One region of the Streptomyces sp. NPDC021224 genome, then DNA from elsewhere that is predicted to be linked to it. Evidence: riboswitches for the same ligand, from Rfam matches in the RefSeq annotation. Region 1 holds a riboswitch; each other region holds the start of a gene.
What was found. Region 1 has a riboswitch for cyclic di-AMP ahead of ACH4PY_RS13025 (peptidoglycan DD-metalloendopeptidase family protein). Riboswitches for the same ligand answer to the same signal wherever they lie in the genome.
Positions count from the first base shown of each region.

Region 2: linked by a shared signal. The riboswitch ahead of ACH4PY_RS05395 (M23 family metallopeptidase) and the one ahead of ACH4PY_RS13025 (peptidoglycan DD-metalloendopeptidase family protein) in region 1 are both predicted to bind cyclic di-AMP.
Region 3: linked by a shared signal. The riboswitch ahead of ACH4PY_RS08360 (transglycosylase family protein) and the one ahead of ACH4PY_RS13025 (peptidoglycan DD-metalloendopeptidase family protein) in region 1 are both predicted to bind cyclic di-AMP.

Region 1 covers NZ_JBIRPW010000004.1:316,352-322,302, forward strand. The annotation lists gene ACH4PY_RS13015 (phytanoyl-CoA dioxygenase family protein) at 1-332, shown strand, start outside; gene ACH4PY_RS13020 (ATP-binding protein) at 342-3,122, shown strand; gene ACH4PY_RS13025 (peptidoglycan DD-metalloendopeptidase family protein) at 3,198-4,022, opposite strand; cyclic di-AMP (ydaO/yuaA leader) riboswitch at 4,026-4,218, opposite strand; gene ACH4PY_RS13030 (GNAT family N-acetyltransferase) at 4,602-5,618, opposite strand; gene ACH4PY_RS13035 (uridine kinase) at 5,681-5,951, opposite strand, start outside.
Region 2 covers NZ_JBIRPW010000002.1:48,362-54,312, reverse strand. The annotation lists gene ACH4PY_RS05405 (XRE family transcriptional regulator) at 1-590, shown strand, start outside; gene ACH4PY_RS05400 (MBL fold metallo-hydrolase) at 587-1,684, shown strand; gene ACH4PY_RS05395 (M23 family metallopeptidase) at 2,089-3,378, opposite strand; cyclic di-AMP (ydaO/yuaA leader) riboswitch at 3,426-3,588, opposite strand; gene ACH4PY_RS05390 (N-acetylmuramoyl-L-alanine amidase) at 4,020-4,673, shown strand; gene ACH4PY_RS05385 (DUF4240 domain-containing protein) at 4,734-5,387, opposite strand.
Region 3 covers NZ_JBIRPW010000002.1:710,175-716,125, forward strand. The annotation lists gene ACH4PY_RS08345 (nucleoside triphosphate pyrophosphohydrolase) at 1-706, shown strand, start outside; gene ACH4PY_RS08350 (cytochrome P450) at 809-2,086, shown strand; gene ACH4PY_RS08355 (transglycosylase family protein) at 2,223-3,290, shown strand; cyclic di-AMP (ydaO/yuaA leader) riboswitch at 3,702-3,830, shown strand; gene ACH4PY_RS08360 (transglycosylase family protein) at 3,836-4,543, shown strand; gene eno (phosphopyruvate hydratase) at 4,729-5,951, shown strand, end outside.

The DNA of each region.
Region 1 (5,951 bases):
CCCGGATCCGCGTCGGCTCCCATCTCGACGTCCCGCGGGTGCTCGCCCCGTATGGCGAGGCGGGCGTCTCGACGCTGCGCTGCGCCCCGGCGACGGTCGCCGCGTCGGACCACCGCCCGGTGGTGCTCGCCACCGGGCGGGCGGGCGACGTGTTCTTGTGCCACCCCTTCCTCGTGCACGCCGCGCAGCCGCACCACGGCACCGCGCCGCGCTTCCTCGCCCAGCCGCCGCTGCATCCTGCGGTGCCGCTGGAGCTGGAGCGGGCCGACGGGGCGTACTCGCCGGTGGAGCTGGCGATACGTCGCGGGCTCGGCACCACGGACGTCGGCTAGCGTCTGATCATGCTGTACGGACGGGACGGGGAGGCCGCCGCGCTGCGCGGCCTGCTGGACGGGGCACGGGACGGGCGCAGCGGGGTGCTGGTGCTGCGCGGCGAGGCGGGCATCGGCAAGACCGCGCTGCTGGAGCACGCGGTCGGCGAGGCCGCCGACATGACGGTGGTACGCGGTTCGGGCGTCGAGTTCGAGGCCGAACTGCCCTTCGCCGGTCTGCAGTTGCTGCTGCGAACGGCGATGGGCGCGGACGGCGCGCTGCCGGAACCGCAACGGCGGGCGCTGCGGTCGGCGTTCGGGCTCGGCGGCGCGGAAGGGGGTCCGGTCGAGCCGATGTTCGTCGGCCTCGCGGTGCTGTCGCTGCTGTCGGAGCACGCGGCCGACGGCCCGCTGCTGTGCGTCGTGGACGACGCCCAGTGGCTGGACCGGGCGTCCGCCGACGCGCTGCTCTTCGCGGCCCGGCGGCTGGACGCGGAGGGCGTCGCGATGGTCTTCGCCGCGCGCGACGGCGAGGGGGCCTTCCCCGCGCCGGGCCTGCCGGAGCTGCGCCCCGCGCCGCTGGACGAGACGGCGGCGCTGGCACTGCTCGCCGAGCGCGCCGGGCGGGACGAGCCGATGGCGGACGTGCTGCGCCGCCGGGTGCTGGCCGAGGCGCAGGGCAATCCGCTGGCGCTGCTGGAACTCCCGGCGGGGCTGCGGGACGCGGGCGGCGCCGTGGCCGGGCCGGGCGCGCTGCCGCTGACCAGCCGGCTGCAACTGGCCTTCCACGGCAGGGTCAGCCATCTGCCGCGGGCCACCCAGACGCTGCTGCTGGTGGCGGCCGCGGACCACACCGGCGAGCTGGGCACGGTGCTGCGGGCGGCCGGTGAGCTGGGCGCGGGCGTCCCCGATCTGCCGCCCGCGCAGGAGGCCGGGCTCGTCACGGTGGACGGCACGCTGCTGCGTTTCCGGCATCCGCTGGTGCGGGCCGCGATCCACCAGCGCGCGTCGCTGCCCGAACGGCTCGCCGCGCACCGTGCGCTGGCCGACGCCGCCGACCCCGAACGGGACGCCGACCACCGGGCCTGGCACCTCGCCGCCGCCGCGACCGGCCCCGACGAGGCGGCGGCCGCGGCCCTGGAGCGCACCGCGGGCCGCGCCCGTGAGCGCAGCGGCCACACCGCGGCCGCCGCGGCGTACGACCGCGCGGCCCGGCTCAGCACCGATCCGGCGGCCCGCCTGCGCCGCCTGCTGCTCGCCGCGGAATCCGCCTCGGAGGCCGGTGAGATCCCCCGCGCCCGCACCTTCGCCGACGAGGCCGCCCGGCTGGCGGCCCGGCTGTCCGCGACGGCGCCCCAGGATGGCGGGGCCGAACAGCTCGCCGTCGCACGGACGTTGCACGTGCGCGGGCTCGCGGACTTCCTGGAGGGCGACTTCCCCGCGGCCCACCGGCTGCTCATCGAGGGGGCGGCGCTGGCCGCCGAGGGCGATCCGACGCGCGCGGCGCGCATGCTGGTGCAGGCCTCGCACACCGCGTGGTACCTGGGCGGCGACGCGGTCTTTGACACCGTGGCGCGCCTGGACGCGCTGCGGCTGCCGCCGGACGCGCCCGTGACGCCGGTCGCCCGCTTCCTGGTGGACGCGCTGGGCCGGAGCGCGGCCGGGCACGTACCGCCGGACCTCGGGGCGGCGGCGGCCGCGGCGCGGGCGGCGCACGGCGGACGGGTCGAGCCGGGGCATCTGGTGATGCTGTGCGGGGTCGGTCTGACGCTCGGCCAGGACGTGCAGGCGCACGAGCTGACCACGGTGCTCGCGGCCGAGGGCCGGGAGAGCGGCGGGGTCGGACGGCTCACGACGGTGCTGTTCTTCCGCGCCGAGGCGGAGATCTTCGAGGCGCGCTTCGAGGACGCGGCGGCGACCGCCCGCGAGGCGCTGCGGATCGCGGCGGACACCGGCCAGCGGCAGTGGGTGAGCCAGCTCAGCAGCGCGCTCGCGTACGTCGCCGCGGTGCGCGGCGACCAGGAGGAGTGCCGCCGAAGGGTGGACGCGGCGCTCGCGGGCGGCTCGGGCACCGCGATGCCGCCCGGCGCCCCGTGGGCGTACTGGTCGCAGGGCCTGCTGGAGCTGGGGCTCGGCCGCGCGCAGGCGGCGCTGGAGCGGCTGTCGCTGCTCGGCGAGGAGTCGGTGCGGCACCACATATCGGCCACCCGCAGCATCCCGGACCTGGTGGAGGCGGCGGTGCGGCTCGGGGTGCCGGAGCGCGCGGACGCGTCCTTCGCCCGCTTCGAGGCGTGGGCGGCGCGCTCCGGGCAGGGCTGGGCGGCGGCCCTGGTGGCGCGCTGCCGTGCGCTGCGCGCGCCGGAGGCGGACGCGGAGGCGTACTACCTCGCCGCGCTCGACACGCACGACCCGCACCGGCGCGCGATGGAGTCGGCCCGCACGAGCCTGCTGTACGGGGAGTGGCTGCGCCGGGCGCGCCGCAAGAACGAGGCCCGGGTCAGGCTGCGCACCGCGCTGGACGTCTTCGAGCGGCTCGGCGCGGCCCCGTGGGCGGAGCGGGCACGCGGTGAGCTGGGCGCGGCGGGCGGGACGCTGCCCGAGGCGGGCCGGGAGACGGCGCCGGTGGACGCGGAGGCGGGGCTCACACCGCAGGAGTCGCAGATCGTCCGGCTGGCGGCGGAGGGCCTGTCGAACAAGGACATCGCGGCCCGGCTGTTCCTGAGCCCGCGGACCGTCGGCTACCACCTGTACAAGGCGTACCCGAAGCTCGGGGTGGCCTCCCGGGGCGAGCTGGCCGGGCTGTTCGGCTAGCAACGCAACGGCGGGTGCCCGCCCGGTCGCGAGGACCGGACGGGCACCCTGGGGGCCGTACCGCCGGGGCGGCGGTCAGACGGTGACGCCGTGCGACGCCAGGTAGGCGACCGGGTCGATGTCGGAGCCGTAGTCCGGCGTGGTGCGCACCTCGAAGTGCAGGTGCGGGCCGGTGACGTTGCCGGTGGCGCCGGAGATGCCGATCTCCTGGCCCTCGGTGACGGTCTGGCCGACCGAGACCACCGGGCGCGTCAGGTGGCCGTACAGGGTGTACTTGCCGTCGGCGTGCTTGATGATCACGTCGTTGCCGTAGGCGCCGTCCGCGCCGGCGTGGACGACGGTGCCGGCGGCCACGGAGTGGACCGGGGTGCCGCTCCAGACCAGGAAGTCGACGCCGGTGTGGTGGCCGGAGGACCACATGCTGCCGCCGGTCTTGTAGCCGGTGCCGATGGCGGCGTCGCCGACCGGCTTGGTCCAGCCGGTGTCGGCCTTCACGGCGGCCGCCGGGGCGGCCTTCTTCGCCGGGGCGGCCTTCTTCACCGGGGCCTTGGCGGCCGGTGCGGCGGCCGGGGCGGTGTTCAGCGTGAGGTGCTGGCCGGGGTGGATGATGCCCGGGTTGGCGCCGATGACCTTCTTGTTGGCGTCGTAGAGCGCCTTCCAGCCGCCCTTGACGTGGTGCGTGGTGGCGATCTTGGCGAGCGTGTCGCCGCGGACCACGGTGTAGTCCTGCGCCTTGGCGCTCGCCGCGGCCGGGGCCTTGGCGGGCTCGGCGGCGGACGCGGACTGGGCGACGCCGACGAGCGGGATCGCCACGGCGGCGGCGCCCGTGCCGGCGACGACGCAGACGCGGGTGAGGCGGCTGAGCGAGCGGGGCTTGCGGTGCTGACCCTGTGCGGGCATGGGGATTCCTCTCCTACGCCTGCGAGGTGAGCTGTCGGGTTCGGGCTGGAGATGCCCGGCCGCGGCCGTGGTGCGCGCTCCGGTCAGGTGCGCGGCGGTACGGCGGCACGGCTTCACCCCGAGCCGGCCGGGAGTCGTCCCGGACGGCGGCTTACCTTGGGTCCCCCGCTCCTGCCCTTTGCAGCTCGGATGGTGCTGCGCCCGGGCGGCGGCAGGATTCGGCGTTCCGCCCGGCGGCTGTCGCGGACGTCCGGCCCGCGGTAACGGCGAAGCTAGACGACCCCGCGAGCGGCGGGCAAGCAAACCCGGCATGCCGCCCCATTCCGCCCTTACCGGCGGTCACAGGGCGCCACCCGCGCGATCCGCTGCGTACCCGTGACGGTGACCGTCCGCCGACCGGCGCAGCACCCGCCGCGACATTCGGCCCCCGGCGCGAACAGCGGGTGCGCGACCGGGGCGGGTACCGTGTTCGGCGGGTGACACCGGACACACAGTTCGCCCGAGGTGACCCGCATCACCGTGAAATGTCCGATATGCAGGCCTATTTCACTTCTGGGCGACTTGTTGGCAATGCCCCGGTCAGAACGTCCCCGGTGCCCCGCCGATCCGCGCGTCGAGAGTGCGGCTGAGCCGGTAGCCGACCGGCCGGAAGCCGACCCCGGGCCAGTGGCCCGCCGCCAGCGGCGAGGAGGAGTGCCAGCGGGCCGACATGTAGCGGTGCCCGTTGTCGTACGCCCAGGCCAGCGCGGTGGCCAGCAGCACCCGGCTGATGCCCTCGCCGCGCGCGGCCGGTTCCACGTACGCCTCGGCCAGTTCCACGCACGACTCCGGTATCACCGGGTCGGCGACGGCCGGGACGACCACGACCATGGCGATCTCCTCACCGCGGCGGGAGGCGATCCAGGCACCGCACCGGGGGTCGGCGAGCGCGTCGGTGTAGCGCAGCCGGAGCGCGGCGAGCGCCGCCTCGGGCTGCGGCTGGAAGACCGCGGTGCCGCGCTGCCGCCGCGACGACTCGGCGGCCATCCGCCCTATCTGCGGCAGGTCGCCGGGCCCGGCGCGCCGGATGGCCAGGCCCTCGACCCCGCGCGGCTGCCGGCCGCGCGCCTTGACCGCCATCAGCCCGTGCACCAGCTCGCGGCCGAAGCCCAGATCCGCCCAGGGCGCGGTGGCCACCTCGCCCGCGGGCACCTGCACGTAGTGCACCAGCCGCCGGTCGGCGACCAGCCGCTCGGCGATCCGGGCGTAGAGCGAGCGCAGCACCTCGGTCTCCCGCCCGCCGGGCAGCGCGTGGCCGCCGTACGGGACGAGCGCGGAGCGCGGGTGGGTGCGCAGGCCCGCGGGGTCGTCGGGGGCGAGCGTGACGGGCTGGGCGGCGAGGTAGCCGATCATGTTGCCGTCACCGTCGAGCGCGCGGCAGGCCTCCAGGCCGGGCACCGCGTGCAGCGGGCCCACCAGGTCCTCGCCGCGCACCGGCCCGTCGGCGAGCCAGGACCGCTGCGAGGGCGGGCGCCGCGCGCGGGCGAACCAGCGGTCGTAGCGCTGGACGGCCAGGGGTATGTGCTCGGGAGTCAGCGGCGCGGTGGCGACAGTCATGGTGGTCGAGGACGCTAGCGGGGCGCGGCCTTCGAGGGCAAGGCGCAGCCTGGTCACGACGCTCACCCGGGCTGCCCGCCCGTCCACGCGGGGTGCCGCGGGTCGTCCGCGCGGACGGTGACGTCGGCGGTCTCCTCCGGCAGCACCTCGTCGGCGTAGCGCGCGAAGGCCGGCAGCGTCCAGCGCTCCTCCTCCTGCGTACGGCGGGCGAGCGCGGCGGGCGACAGCCGCAGGTGCACCGTCAGATCCAGCGGCAGGCCCTGGCCCAGCAGCAGCGCCCCGTCCAGGACCAGGACGCCGCCGGGCGGCAGCTCGACGTAGTCCGCGCGGGTG
Region 2 (5,951 bases), on a different contig from region 1:
CTTTCGCACGGCTCTTCCCGCGCCGTGAGGTGCCGGGCAACACGATGCGCTGGATGCTGCTGGACCCGGAGGCGAGGGAGGTCCTCGGGGACTGGGCGGAGAGCTGGCTGCCGCGGCTGGTGCCGCAGCTGCGGGCCGCGCTGGTGGCCAACCCGCACGACCGGCCGCTGGCGCAGCTGCACGCGGACGCCATGCGCGACCCGGTCGTCGCGCCCTTCCTGGAGGCGCCGACGGGCGAGTACATAGGGCCGCGGGCGGAGAGCGCGCTGCCGCTGGTGCACGCCGAGCTGGGGCCGGGGTGGGTGACGCTGTGCACGGCGGGGCCGTTCGGGGTGCCGGGCGGGCGGCTGATGTTCGTCCTCTTCGACCAGGGCGAGGAGCCGCGGCACGGCCCGGCCCTCACCGCGCCGGCCACCGTGCCCGTCGATCCGGAGGGCCTGGCGGGCGGTGGGCGCCGTTTCATCGCCGCGGATGCGGGCGGGGCGGCGGGGGCTGCCGGGAAGCCGGAGGAGAAGGTGGCGGCGGTACGCGCCCGTACGGCCGCCGATACGGCGAAAAGGCCTGCTGGGCCGCACAATTGGGCCCCATGAGCTTCCCTCTTCCGCATGCGCTGCGGTCGCTGACCCCCCATGTCCACGCCTGGCTCCCGGACGGCCACGCGACGTGGGGCATGGCCAACTGCGTCGTGGTCACCGGGCGGGGTACGGGCCCGGGTCCGGGCACCGCGCTGCTGGTCGACACCCCGTACACCGCCGACATGACCCGGCAGCTCCAGCGGCTCGTCGCCGGGCTCGGCGACGGCGGCGCGGGCGGGGACGGTTACCTGGTCCGTACCGTCGTCAACACCCACGGCAACGGCGACCACTCGTACGGCAACGGGCTCTTCCCGGGCGCCGACGTCGTCGCCACCGACGCCAACGGCGAGCACCTGTGCGCCGAGCCGGAGCCCGCCGTGCTGGCCGGGCTGGTCGCCGCCGCCGACCCGGCCACGCCCATCGGGGCGTACATGCGGCGGCACTTCGCGCGCTACGGCGACTTCGGCGGGGTCACGCCGCTGCACCCGAACCGTACCTTCAGCGGCGAACTGGACCTGGACGTCGACGGGGTGGCGGTGCGGCTCATCGAGGTCGGGCCCGCGCACACCGCGGGCGACCTGATCGTGCACCTGCCGCAGGAGGGGGTGGTGTGCGCGGGTGACGTCGTCTTCAACGAGGACCACCCGGTGCACTGGGCGGGGCCGCTGGAGTCGGTGCACGCCGCGTGCGCGCGCATCCTGGAGTGCGACCCGCGGATCGTCGTACCGGGGCACGGGCCGGTGATGACGCCCGCGGACGTACGGCGCTACGCCGACTACCTGCTGGACCTGCGGGAGGTCATCCACCGCGGGCACGCGGCGGGCCGCCCGCTGCCGGTCCTGGCCGCGGACCTGCTCGCGGCCGACCCCTACCCGCAGTGGGGGCTGAACGAGCGGATGGCGATCCTCGCGGCCGTCGAGTACCGCGCCCTGGACGGCGTCACCGACCGGGCCGACCTCGTCGCCCTCGTCGGCCTCGCGGCGGGTTTCGCGACCGCGACCGGGACCGCAGAGGCAGAGGCAGAGGCAGAGGCGGAGGACGGCAGCGGCGGACGGGAGCGGGCCGCCGCGGACGGCGGGGCGGCGGCGGGCGGCGGCGCGGGCAGCTGACCGTACGGGCGGCGGGCCGGAGCAGCGGCCGCGGGGACGATGCCGGGCCGTGGGCTGGAGATGCCGACGGCCCCGGCGTCGGGGGGGGTGAACGCCGGGGCCGCGGCGGCTCCTGGGGGCCGGGAGCGGGCGCCGAGCCCGTGCCGTGACCGTACTCCTGCGGTGTTTCCGTCGTGCGTCCGCGGCCGCTTCCGCGCCTGCTTCCGCGATCCGCTTGCGCGGTCCGTCTCAGCGTAGTGCTTCCGCGTGGTGCTTCCGCGTCATGCGCGCCGGACGCCGCCGGTGGTGTCGGGGGCAGGACGGGTGCCCGCCCTCCGATACCTCCGAGCCTATGCCCGTGCGCCTAGTTTATGCGCGGATATCCGTACGTGCGTGCGTTTCGGCGTGGTGTTTCGCGCCGGATTTCAGACGGCGACGTCATGGCCGTGCAGCCACGGCACCGGGTCGACCGGTGCACCGCCGCCGGGGCGTACTTCGAGGTGCAGATGCGGGCCCGGCACATTGCCGGTCGCGCCGACCCGGCCGATGGTGTCGCCCGTGGTGACGCGGCCGCCGGTGGCGACCATCGTCGACAGGTGGCAGTACCAGAGCTCGGTGCCGTCGTCGAGCCGCAGCACGACCCGGTAGCCGTACGAGCCCGCCCAGCCGGCCGAGGTGACCGTGCCGGTGTGGACGGCGTGCACCGGGGTGCCGGTGGGGGCGGCGAAGTCCTGGCCGGTGTGCGTGGCCCACATGTTGCTCGACTCGCCGAAGGCGTTGGTGAGCGTGTACGAGGCAACCGGCTTGACGTAGGAGGCGGCGAGCTTCGCCAGCCGCTCCGCCTCCGCCTGCGCGGCGGCCTCGGCGGCGGCCTTGGCCTTCGCCTCTGCCTCGGCCTTCGCCGCGGCGGCCTGCTCGCGCACCTTGCGGGCCGCGGCCTCCTTGGCCGCCTGCTCCGCGGCGACCCGCTCCACGGCCTCGCGGGCGCGGCGCTCGGCGTCCGCGCGCTGCTGGGTGACCTGGGCGATGATGCGGCTGCACAGCGCCTCGCCGGGGTCGGCGGCCTCCGCGGCGGGCTCGGCGCACGGGGCGTCCTCGGCCTCGGCGGTGCGCGGGGCGGCGGGGGCCGCGGTCGCCGCCCGGGTGACGGCGGCGGGGTCGTACGACGGGGTGCCGACCGCCACGTCCGGCAGCGGCACGGCGGGGGCGGGGGCGGGGGCGGGAACCGCGGCCGGGGCGGCGGGAGCCGCGGGCACGGCGGGCAGGTCCGGAGCCGCTATCGGCGCGGCGGCGGCGGGGGGCTCGGCTGCGGCGGCGACGCCGCCCGCGCCGACCGCGGCCATCGCCGCCATGCCGAGCACGGCGGAACCGACGCTCGCCGCGCCGCTCAGACCGGCACCCAGGCCGCCGCCCAGCCCCGGGAGCCCGCTGCGCTGCCGGGGCAGGCGCGGCTGGCTGCGCGGGCCGTCACCCGGGAGACCGTCGCCCGGGAGGCCGTCGGCGTCGGGCCGGGGGGAGCCGGCCGGCGCGGGGGCCTCGGGGGCGGGGACTGCGACGGCTGCCGGGAGCGGTTCGGCGGAGCCGGGGAAGCCCTGGTAGGAGGGGACTTCGGGGGTGACGGGAGTGACGGGGACGCCGGGGAAAGCACCGGGGCCGTCGGGCGAGAAGCGCTCGCCGGGCTCTCCGAAGTGCCACTGTCCGGTCGGTTCTGCCACCGGAGTCGGAGCGTAGGCAGGCTGGTTGGACGCCACGGGGGCGCACTCCTTTCCTTCCTTCTCGCCTACCGGGTTAGCTGACGGGTTCGGAGCAGGAAGGTCTCCTACGGACGGCCTGACGGCCCCCCGATTCACCCCATTGGACCCCTTCCGTGGTGACGGAAGGGCGGGTCCCCGGTTCCCGCGGACGGGATTCGGCAAGCGCACGGTGCCGCCTGTCGGCGGCAGTGACGACCGCGCTGCGTTATCGAACGTTAATAGAGCCGGACGGGTTTTCCAAGCCGAACCGAAGAGTTGGGGGTGGGAAGCAATCGGGCAGGGTATACGGAGAGGGGAGGAAGCGGACACGCGGCGTGGCCGGGCAGTGATGTGAGTGTTCGCCAGTTGTTACCGGGAGGGGGAGGCGTGATCACGCGCAGTGAGGGTTCGATGACCCGTGCGGCAGCGCTCGGAGGGCGCGCCGCAGCAGGTACGGGCGCACGCGGGGCGGGCACGGCGGGCGCGGCACAGGTACGCCAGTGGTCTGGACCTGTGCCATTTCGCGAATCCCTTGGCATGTCAGGGGCGTGAGCCGCACGATGGGCGGGCCCCATGTCTTTGTCATGCACTCGTCCATACCATGACGCCTCAGGGAGCCCTCGATGCATCGCCCCAACCCCGGCGAGCCCAGCCGCCGTTCACTGCTGCGCGGCGGACTCGGACTCGGCGCCGCCGCCACCGCGGGCCTGGCCGCCGACCTCTGGCCGGCCGCCTCCGCCCCGGCCGCCACACCCGCCGCGAACCGCGCCGCCCGCGCCGCCGCAGCCGCCGTCGACTACCCGTCAGCCACCTGGGCGCCGGCCAGCACCGCCAACTACACGGCGTCCAACCGGCCCACCAGCTACCCGATCCAGATGGTGGTCATCCACGTCACGCAGGAGACCTTCGCCGACACGATCACGCTCTTCCAGGACCCGGCGCACGCGGCCACCGCCCACTACGTCGTCCGGTCCGCCGACGGGGCGATCGACCAGTGCGTCCGCGAGCACGACATCGCCTGGCACGCCGGGAACTGGGACTACAACACCCGCAGCATCGGCATCGAGCACGAGGGCTGGGTCGACCAGCCGTCGTACTTCACCACCGCGATGTACCACTCCTCGGCGGCGCTGACGGCGGCGATCTGCGACAAGTACGGCATACCCAAGGACCGCGACCACATCATCGGCCACGTCCAGGTGCCCGGCACCGACCACACCGACCCGGGCCCCAACTGGGACTGGGTGCGCTACATCCGGCTCGTCAACGGCGTCTGAGCCGGACGGTCGCGGGCGCCGCGGGGCCCCGCCCTCCCGGACCGGCCCGGGTCACAGTCGTCACGGGCCGGGGGCGTCGAGGGGCAGGTCGAGGGGGAACAGGACGCTCAGCCGCGGCAGCCGCCGGGCCGCCTCCTCCTCGTCAAGGGCGGACCAGCGGCGCCCGGCCGGGTCGGAGCCGTCCACCGGTACGGGCGGGGCGCCGGCCCTCCGCCCGCCGCCCGGGGCGGGCCAGGAGCGGCGGGCGCCGCGGACGGCGGCGTAAAAGGCGTCGCCGAAGTCCTCGGAGGGGCCGGTGGCCAGCTCGTACGCGGCGAAGCCGACCGTGTCCAGGGCGGGCCACACGGGGCGGTCGGCGGCGGGCCAGGACGCGCGCGGGCAGGCGGACAGCCGCAGCACCTCGGGGGCGTAGGCCAGCACGTCCGGGTCGTTCGCCGCGGCCTCGAAGACGGCGCGGCCGAGGCCCATCATCCAGTGCTGGAAGGAGCGGAAGGTGTCGTCGGAACACCAGCCGCCGAAGATCCGGTCGGCGGCGGCCCACAGGTCCCAGGTGCGGGCCAGGTCGGTCAGTTCGTCGAGCCAGGCCTGGAAGGCCACGATCTCGTCGCCGGTGCGCCGCGCGAGGCCGTCGCGCAGACAGGCGTCGCGTTTGTCGCTGCCCCTCCCGTGCTGCCGGGAGTCCTCCAGGAGGGCCCAGAAGGAGTCGCTGTTCATGGAGGTTGACTATGCCAGGGGCTTCTGACGACTCCAATTCGCTTGTCAGGGACGGAAGTTGACGTCGCACGCTGGGCGGGCGGCTGTGACGCGCGGGCCGCGGGTGGTTCCGGATCCGGGGCGGCCGCGGGCTCTCCCGCACCCGGCCGGGGCGGGACGAGGGCCTGCCGGACGCCGTGTCCGGTGACCCTCGCCACACGCGCCACACCGCGTCCGGCACCCCGGGCGAGGCCGTACCGGCTGCGCCGCACGCACCGTGTCCGGTGCGCCGCGCCATCTCCGTCGCGCCGCACCGCGCCGTGTCCGGTGCGCCGCGCCCGGCCTCGCCGGGAGCCCGTGGTGCCACTCCGGCAGCGCCCGGCCTGGGGGCCCGAGCCCTGCGTCCCGCAGCCCGGGACCGTACGGGCGGACCGTCGTCCACAGGGTGTGGACGGACGGGTCGCGCCCGGGTCGGCGGCGGTGGGGCCGCCGGTACGGACCGGGGGCGGGACGGAGGGGTCAGGCTCTCCAGAGCCAGGCGAAAACGGCGGCGCACGTGCCCATGGTGACCAGGATGGCGATCAA
Region 3 (5,951 bases), on a different contig from region 1:
GATGCCCGACCTGGAGCTGCTGCCCGGCTCGTACGACCTGCCGGGCGCGCGGCTGCTGGATCTCGTCCAGGTGATGGACCGGATCCGGGCCGAATGCCCCTGGAGCAGCCTGCGCACGCACGAGGATCTCGCCACGTACGGCATCGAGGAGATGTACGAGCTGGTCGAGGCGATCGAGGAGGGCGACCGGGCGGCGGTCCGCGAGGAGCTGGGGGACGTCCTGCTCCAGGTGGTCTTCCACGCCGCCATCGCCGAGAGCGATCCGGACGAGCCGTTCGGCATCGACGACGTGGCGGCCGGGCTGGTCGACAAGCTGGTCCACCGCCACCCGCACATCTTCGGCGAGGAGGTCGCCGAGACGCCCGAGCAGGTGCAGGCCAACTGGGTACGGCTCAAGGGCGTCGAGAAGGCCCGCGAGTCGGTCACGGACGGGGTGCCGCTCGCCTCGCCGGCTCTGGCGCTGGCCGCCAAGCTCGCCGGGAGGGCGCGGCAGGCCGGGCTCCCGCTGCCCGTCACCCCGCCCGCCCCGCTCTACGACGACGAGAGCGCGCTCGGCGACCACCTGCTGGCCGAGGCGGCCGCCGCCCAGTCGTCCGGCATCGACCCCGAGGCGGCCCTGCGGCACGCGGCACGCCGCTACCGTACGGCGATACGCGCCGCCGAGTCGGAGGTGCGGGCCGGGCGGAACGGGCCCCGGGAGCCGTAGCCGCCGCGGCGGCGGGTACGCGCACGGCTGCCCCGTCCCGCAGGCGGGCGCACCCGCACAGGGGCGCATCCCGCACACGGGCGCGTCGCGTACGGTCGGGGGATGACCGACGGCGCCGCCATGCCCGAGCTCTTCACCTGGGAGTTCGCCACCGACCCCTACCCCGCCTACGCCTGGCTGCGCGAGCACGCGCCCGTCCACCGCACGACGCTGCCCAGCGGGGTCGAGGCCTGGCTCGTCACCCGCTACGCCGACGCGCGCGAGGCGCTGGCGGATCCACGCCTGAGCAAGAACCCGGTGCACCACGCGGAGTCGCCCGGCGCGCGCGGCAAGACCGGTATCCCGGGCGAGCGCAGCGCGGATCTGATGACGCATCTGCTGAACATCGACCCGCCCGACCACACCCGGCTGCGCCGCCTGGTCTCCAAGGCCTTCACCCCGCGCCGGGTGGCGGGCTTCGGGACGCGGGTGCAGCAGCTGACGGACCGTTTCGTGGACGGCTTCGCGGCACGCGGGGAGGCGGACCTGATCCACGAATTCGCCTTCCCGCTCCCTATCTACGCCATCTGCGACCTGCTGGGTGTCCCCGCCGAGGACCAGGACGACTTCCGGGACTGGGCCGGGATGATGATCCGGCACGGCGGCGGTCCGCGCGGCGGTGTGGCGCGCTCGGTCAAGCGGATGCGCGCGTATCTGACGGAGCTGATCCACCGCAAGCGCGCCGAACTGGCGGCGGGCGCCGCGGGCGGCCCGCCCGACGACCTGATCGCCGGTCTGATCCGGGCCTCCGACCACGGCGAGCACCTGACGGAGAACGAGGCCGCGGCCATGTGCTTCGTGCTGCTCTTCGCGGGATTCGAGACCACCGTCAACCTCATCGGCAACGGCACCTACGCGCTGCTGCGCAACCCCGGGCAGCGCGCGGTCCTCCAGCAGGCCCTCGCGTCGGGCGACCACGGCCTGCTGGACACCGGGATCGAGGAACTCCTTCGCTACGACGGCCCCGTGGAGCTGGCGACCTGGCGCTACGCCACCCGGCCGGTCGAGATCGGCGGCGTGGCCGTGGCCCAGGGCGACCCGGTCCTGGTCGTGCTCGCGGCCGCCGACCGCGACCCCGAGCGCTTCACCGACCCCGACCGCCTCGACCTCGCCCGGCGGGACAACCCGCACCTCGGGTACGGCCACGGCATCCACTACTGCCTCGGCGCGCCGCTCGCCCGGCTGGAGGCCAGAACGGCGCTCGCGACCCTGCTGACCCGGCTGCCGGACCTGCGGCTCGCCGCCGATCCCGGCGATCTGCGGTGGCGCGGCGGCCTGATCATGCGTGGCCTGCGCACCTTGCCGGTGGCCTTCACCCCCGAGGCGCCGCAGCAGAACTGACGCGTCGTCAACCTCGTGACCGCGACGTGACGACCGCTACATCGACTTGTGATCCGTTGGCCAACCCCGCTACGTTCTGCGGTCAACGCGAGGCGTGCGAAGGCTGCGCGCGACGGCACCGATGAAAGGCGACCGTATGCTCTCCGCCAACGGCAGGCACCGACGCCCCCGCCAGGCCCCCGCGGCCGTGGTGACTGTGGCGGCGACCGGTGCGGGACTCGCACTGCCCCTGCTGGTCGCGGGTGCCGGGGCCGCGCAGGCCGCGGACGGCGGCACGTGGGACAAGGTCGCGATATGCGAGAGCGGCGGCCAGTGGGACGCCACCTCGGACAACGGCGTCTTCGGCGGCCTCTCGCTCACCGAGGACACATGGGTCCGCTACGGCGGCCTGCTCTACGCCCCGCGCCCCGACCTCGCCTCCCGCGCCCACCAGATCAAGGTGGCCGAGAAGGTCCTGGACGCCCTCGGCCCCGACGCCTTCCCCGGTTGCGAGCTGGGCACGGGCCTGCTCGACGACCCCGCCGGCGACGACAGCGGCAACGGCGGCGGTAACGGGAACGGCGACGGCTCCACCGCCACCCCCGCGCCCACCACGACCGCCGACCCGACCGCCCCCACGGCCCCCGCCGACCCCGGCACCCCGGCGGCGACGCCCACGACGCCCGCCGCACCCACGACGCCCGGCACCCCCGCGACCGGCACCGGCACGGGCACCCCCGCGCCCCCGGCCACGGCGAGCCCCACCCCGACCGACCCGAGCGCCCCTGCGGTCACCCCCACCGCCCCGGCCACCGACCCCTCCGCCCCGGCGACGTCCGCCACCCCCGCCGACCCCGGCACGCCCACGGCGGGCTCCGGCCGCCACGCGCGCCCGTACAGCCCCACCGACGAGGAGCTGGCCGCGGCCGACCGGGCGAGCCGTACCCGTACGACCGCCGTCGTTCCGGGCGCCACGGACGGGGACACCGGCGCGGGCACCGCGGACGACGGCCAGGCCAACGACCAGGGCAACGGCGGCAATTCGGACACTACTTCACATAAGGCGACGGACGTCTACAAGATCGGCGCCGGTGACTCGCTCTCCGGGATCGCGGCCGCGCACGACGTCCCCGGTGGCTGGCAGCACCTCTACGACGTCAACCGCCAGGCGATCGGCGACGATCCAAACCTCATCAAACCCGGACAGACCATCGATCTCGGGTGAGGTGTACGGCCGTCCGGAGTGAAATCCCCTGTCGTACATGCCTGGTGACAAAAAGGACGTAGGGGATTTCCGTTCCATGGGGTGATGTGACAAGCCTCTCCTCGAACCTGTGACCGCCTCCTTGACTCCCGCCCCGTCGCGGCCCGTCCGACCTGCGGATTCGTCCAGCGGCCGACATCGTGGCCGCAGTTGGCGTCCGAAACGCGAGTGTTTGTTCAATCCGGTCCGGTGTGCTTAACGTCTAAGCGCTCGCCACAGCGGGCCCCGCCGGAGCGGAACGCCGAGTCCTGCCGCCGCGCCCGACGGGAGCAACCGACGCGAAAGCGCCGCAGGCAGGAGCGGGGGACCCACGGTCTTTCCGCCGGACCCAGGCAACGGACGGCATCGTGCCGCGCAGCCCGCTGCGCCGTCGCGACGAAGCCGCCGCCGCCCCCACGGGTCCGGCTCGGGGTGAAGCAGGGCATCCGCCTACGCGGTGCCGGCCGGGCAACTCACGTCCGAACCCGACAGCTGACCTCGCAGGCGTCGGTGAGGGACATACACACATGGGTAAGCACCGTCGTGCCTCGAAGATGGTCCGATTCGCCACTTTCGCCGGTGTTGCCGGCGTCGCCGTCGCCGCGCCGCTGATCGGCGCCACCTCCTCCTCGGCCGCCTCCGTGGCCACCTGGGACGCCGTCGCGCAGTGCGAGTCCGGCGGCGACTGGCACATCAACACCGGCAACGGCTACTACGGCGGCCTGCAGTTCTCGCAGTCCAGCTGGGAGGCGGCGGGCGGCCTGCAGTACGCGCAGCGCGCCGACCTCGCCACCAAGGACCAGCAGATCGCGGTCGCCGAGAAGCTCCTCGCCCTCCAGGGCCCCGGCGCCTGGGCGTGCGCCTCGGCCGGCGGCCTGACCGCGGGCGGCCCGGCCCCCGACATCAACCCCGGCGGCTCGTCCTCGTCGTCCTCCTCGTCGAGCAGCTCCAGCAGCTCCACGGCGGCGAAGACCACGACGAAGACCACCACCAAGACCACCGCCGCCAAGAGCACCCCGGCCAAGAAGGCCGCGAAGCCCGCGAAGCACACCGCCACCGACTGGCAGCGGCACGGCGCCAAGGGCTCGTACACCGTCGTCTCCGGCGACACGCTGTCCGAGATCGCCGCGAGCCACCACGTCAAGGGCGGCTGGCACAACCTCTTCCAGCTCAACAAGGACGTCGTCAAGGACGCCGACCTGATCTACCCGGGCCAGCACCTGCGCCTCGGCTGATCCGGGACGGGGGGCGAGCAGCCCCCGCACGCCCTCACCGGCCGGCCGGACGCGCGGCGCGCCTCGCGGCGCCCGCGCGCCCGGCCGGTTTTCCGTCTCAGGGGCCGGGCCGAGGACCGGCCCGGGGACGCGAGCCGGTTAGGCTCGTCCCGGAAAAACGAGAAGACATCTCAGAAGGAGACAACGTGCCGTCCATCGACGTCGTCGTAGCCCGGGAAATCCTCGACTCGCGAGGCAACCCCACCGTCGAGGTCGAGGTCGGCCTCGACGACGGCAGCACCGGCCGGGCCGCAGTGCCGTCCGGCGCCTCCACCGGCGCCTTCGAGGCCCTCGAACTCCGCGACGGCGACAAGAACCGCTACCAGGGCAAGGGCGTCGAGAAGGCCGTCCTCGCCGTGATCGAGCAGATCGGCCCGGAGCTCGTCGGCTACGACGCCACCGAGCAGCGGCTGATCGACCAGGCGATGTTCGACCTGGACGCCACCCCCGACAAGTCCTCGCTCGGCGCCAACGCCATCCTCGGCGTGTCGCTGGCCGTGGCGCACGCCGCCTCCGAGGCCTCGGACCTGCCGCTCTTCCGCTACCTGGGCGGCCCGAACGCGCACGTCCTGCCCGTCCCGATGATGAACATCCTCAACGGCGGCTCGCACGCGGACTCCAACGTCGACATCCAGGAGTTCATGATCGCGCCGATCGGCGCGGAGTCCTTCTCCGAGGCGCTGCGCTGGGGCGCCGAGGTCTACCACACCCTCAAGGGCGTGCTCAAGACGCGCGGCCTGTCCACGGGCCTGGGCGACGAGGGTGGTTTCGCGCCGAATCTCGGCTCCAACCGCGAGGCGCTCGACCTGATCATCGAGGCGATCAAGCAGGCCGGCTACACCCCCGGCCAGGACATCGCGCTCGCGCTGGACGTCGCCGCGTCCGAGTTCTACAAGGACGGCTCCTACGCCTTCGAGGGCAAGTCGCGCTCGGCGGCCGAGATGACCGACTACTACGCCGAGCTGGTCGACGCCTACCCGCTGGTCTCCATCGAGGACCCGCTGTTCGAGGACGACTGGGACGGCTGGAAGACCATCACCGACAAGCTCGGCGCCAAGGTGCAGCTGGTGGGCGACGACCTGTTCGTCACCAACCCGGAGCGCCTGCAGAAGGGCATCGACAACGGCACCGCCAACGCGCTGCTGGTGAAGGTCAACCAGATCGGCTCGCTCACCGAGACGATGGACGCCGTCGAGCTGGCCCAGCGCAGCGGCTACAAGTGCATGATGTCGCACCGTTCCGGCGAGACCGAGGACGTCACCATCGCCGACCTGGCCGTCGCCACCAACTGCGGCCAGATCAAGACCGGCGCCCCGGCCCGCTCCGAGCGCGTCGCCAAGTACAACCAGCTGCTGCGTATCGAGGAGAT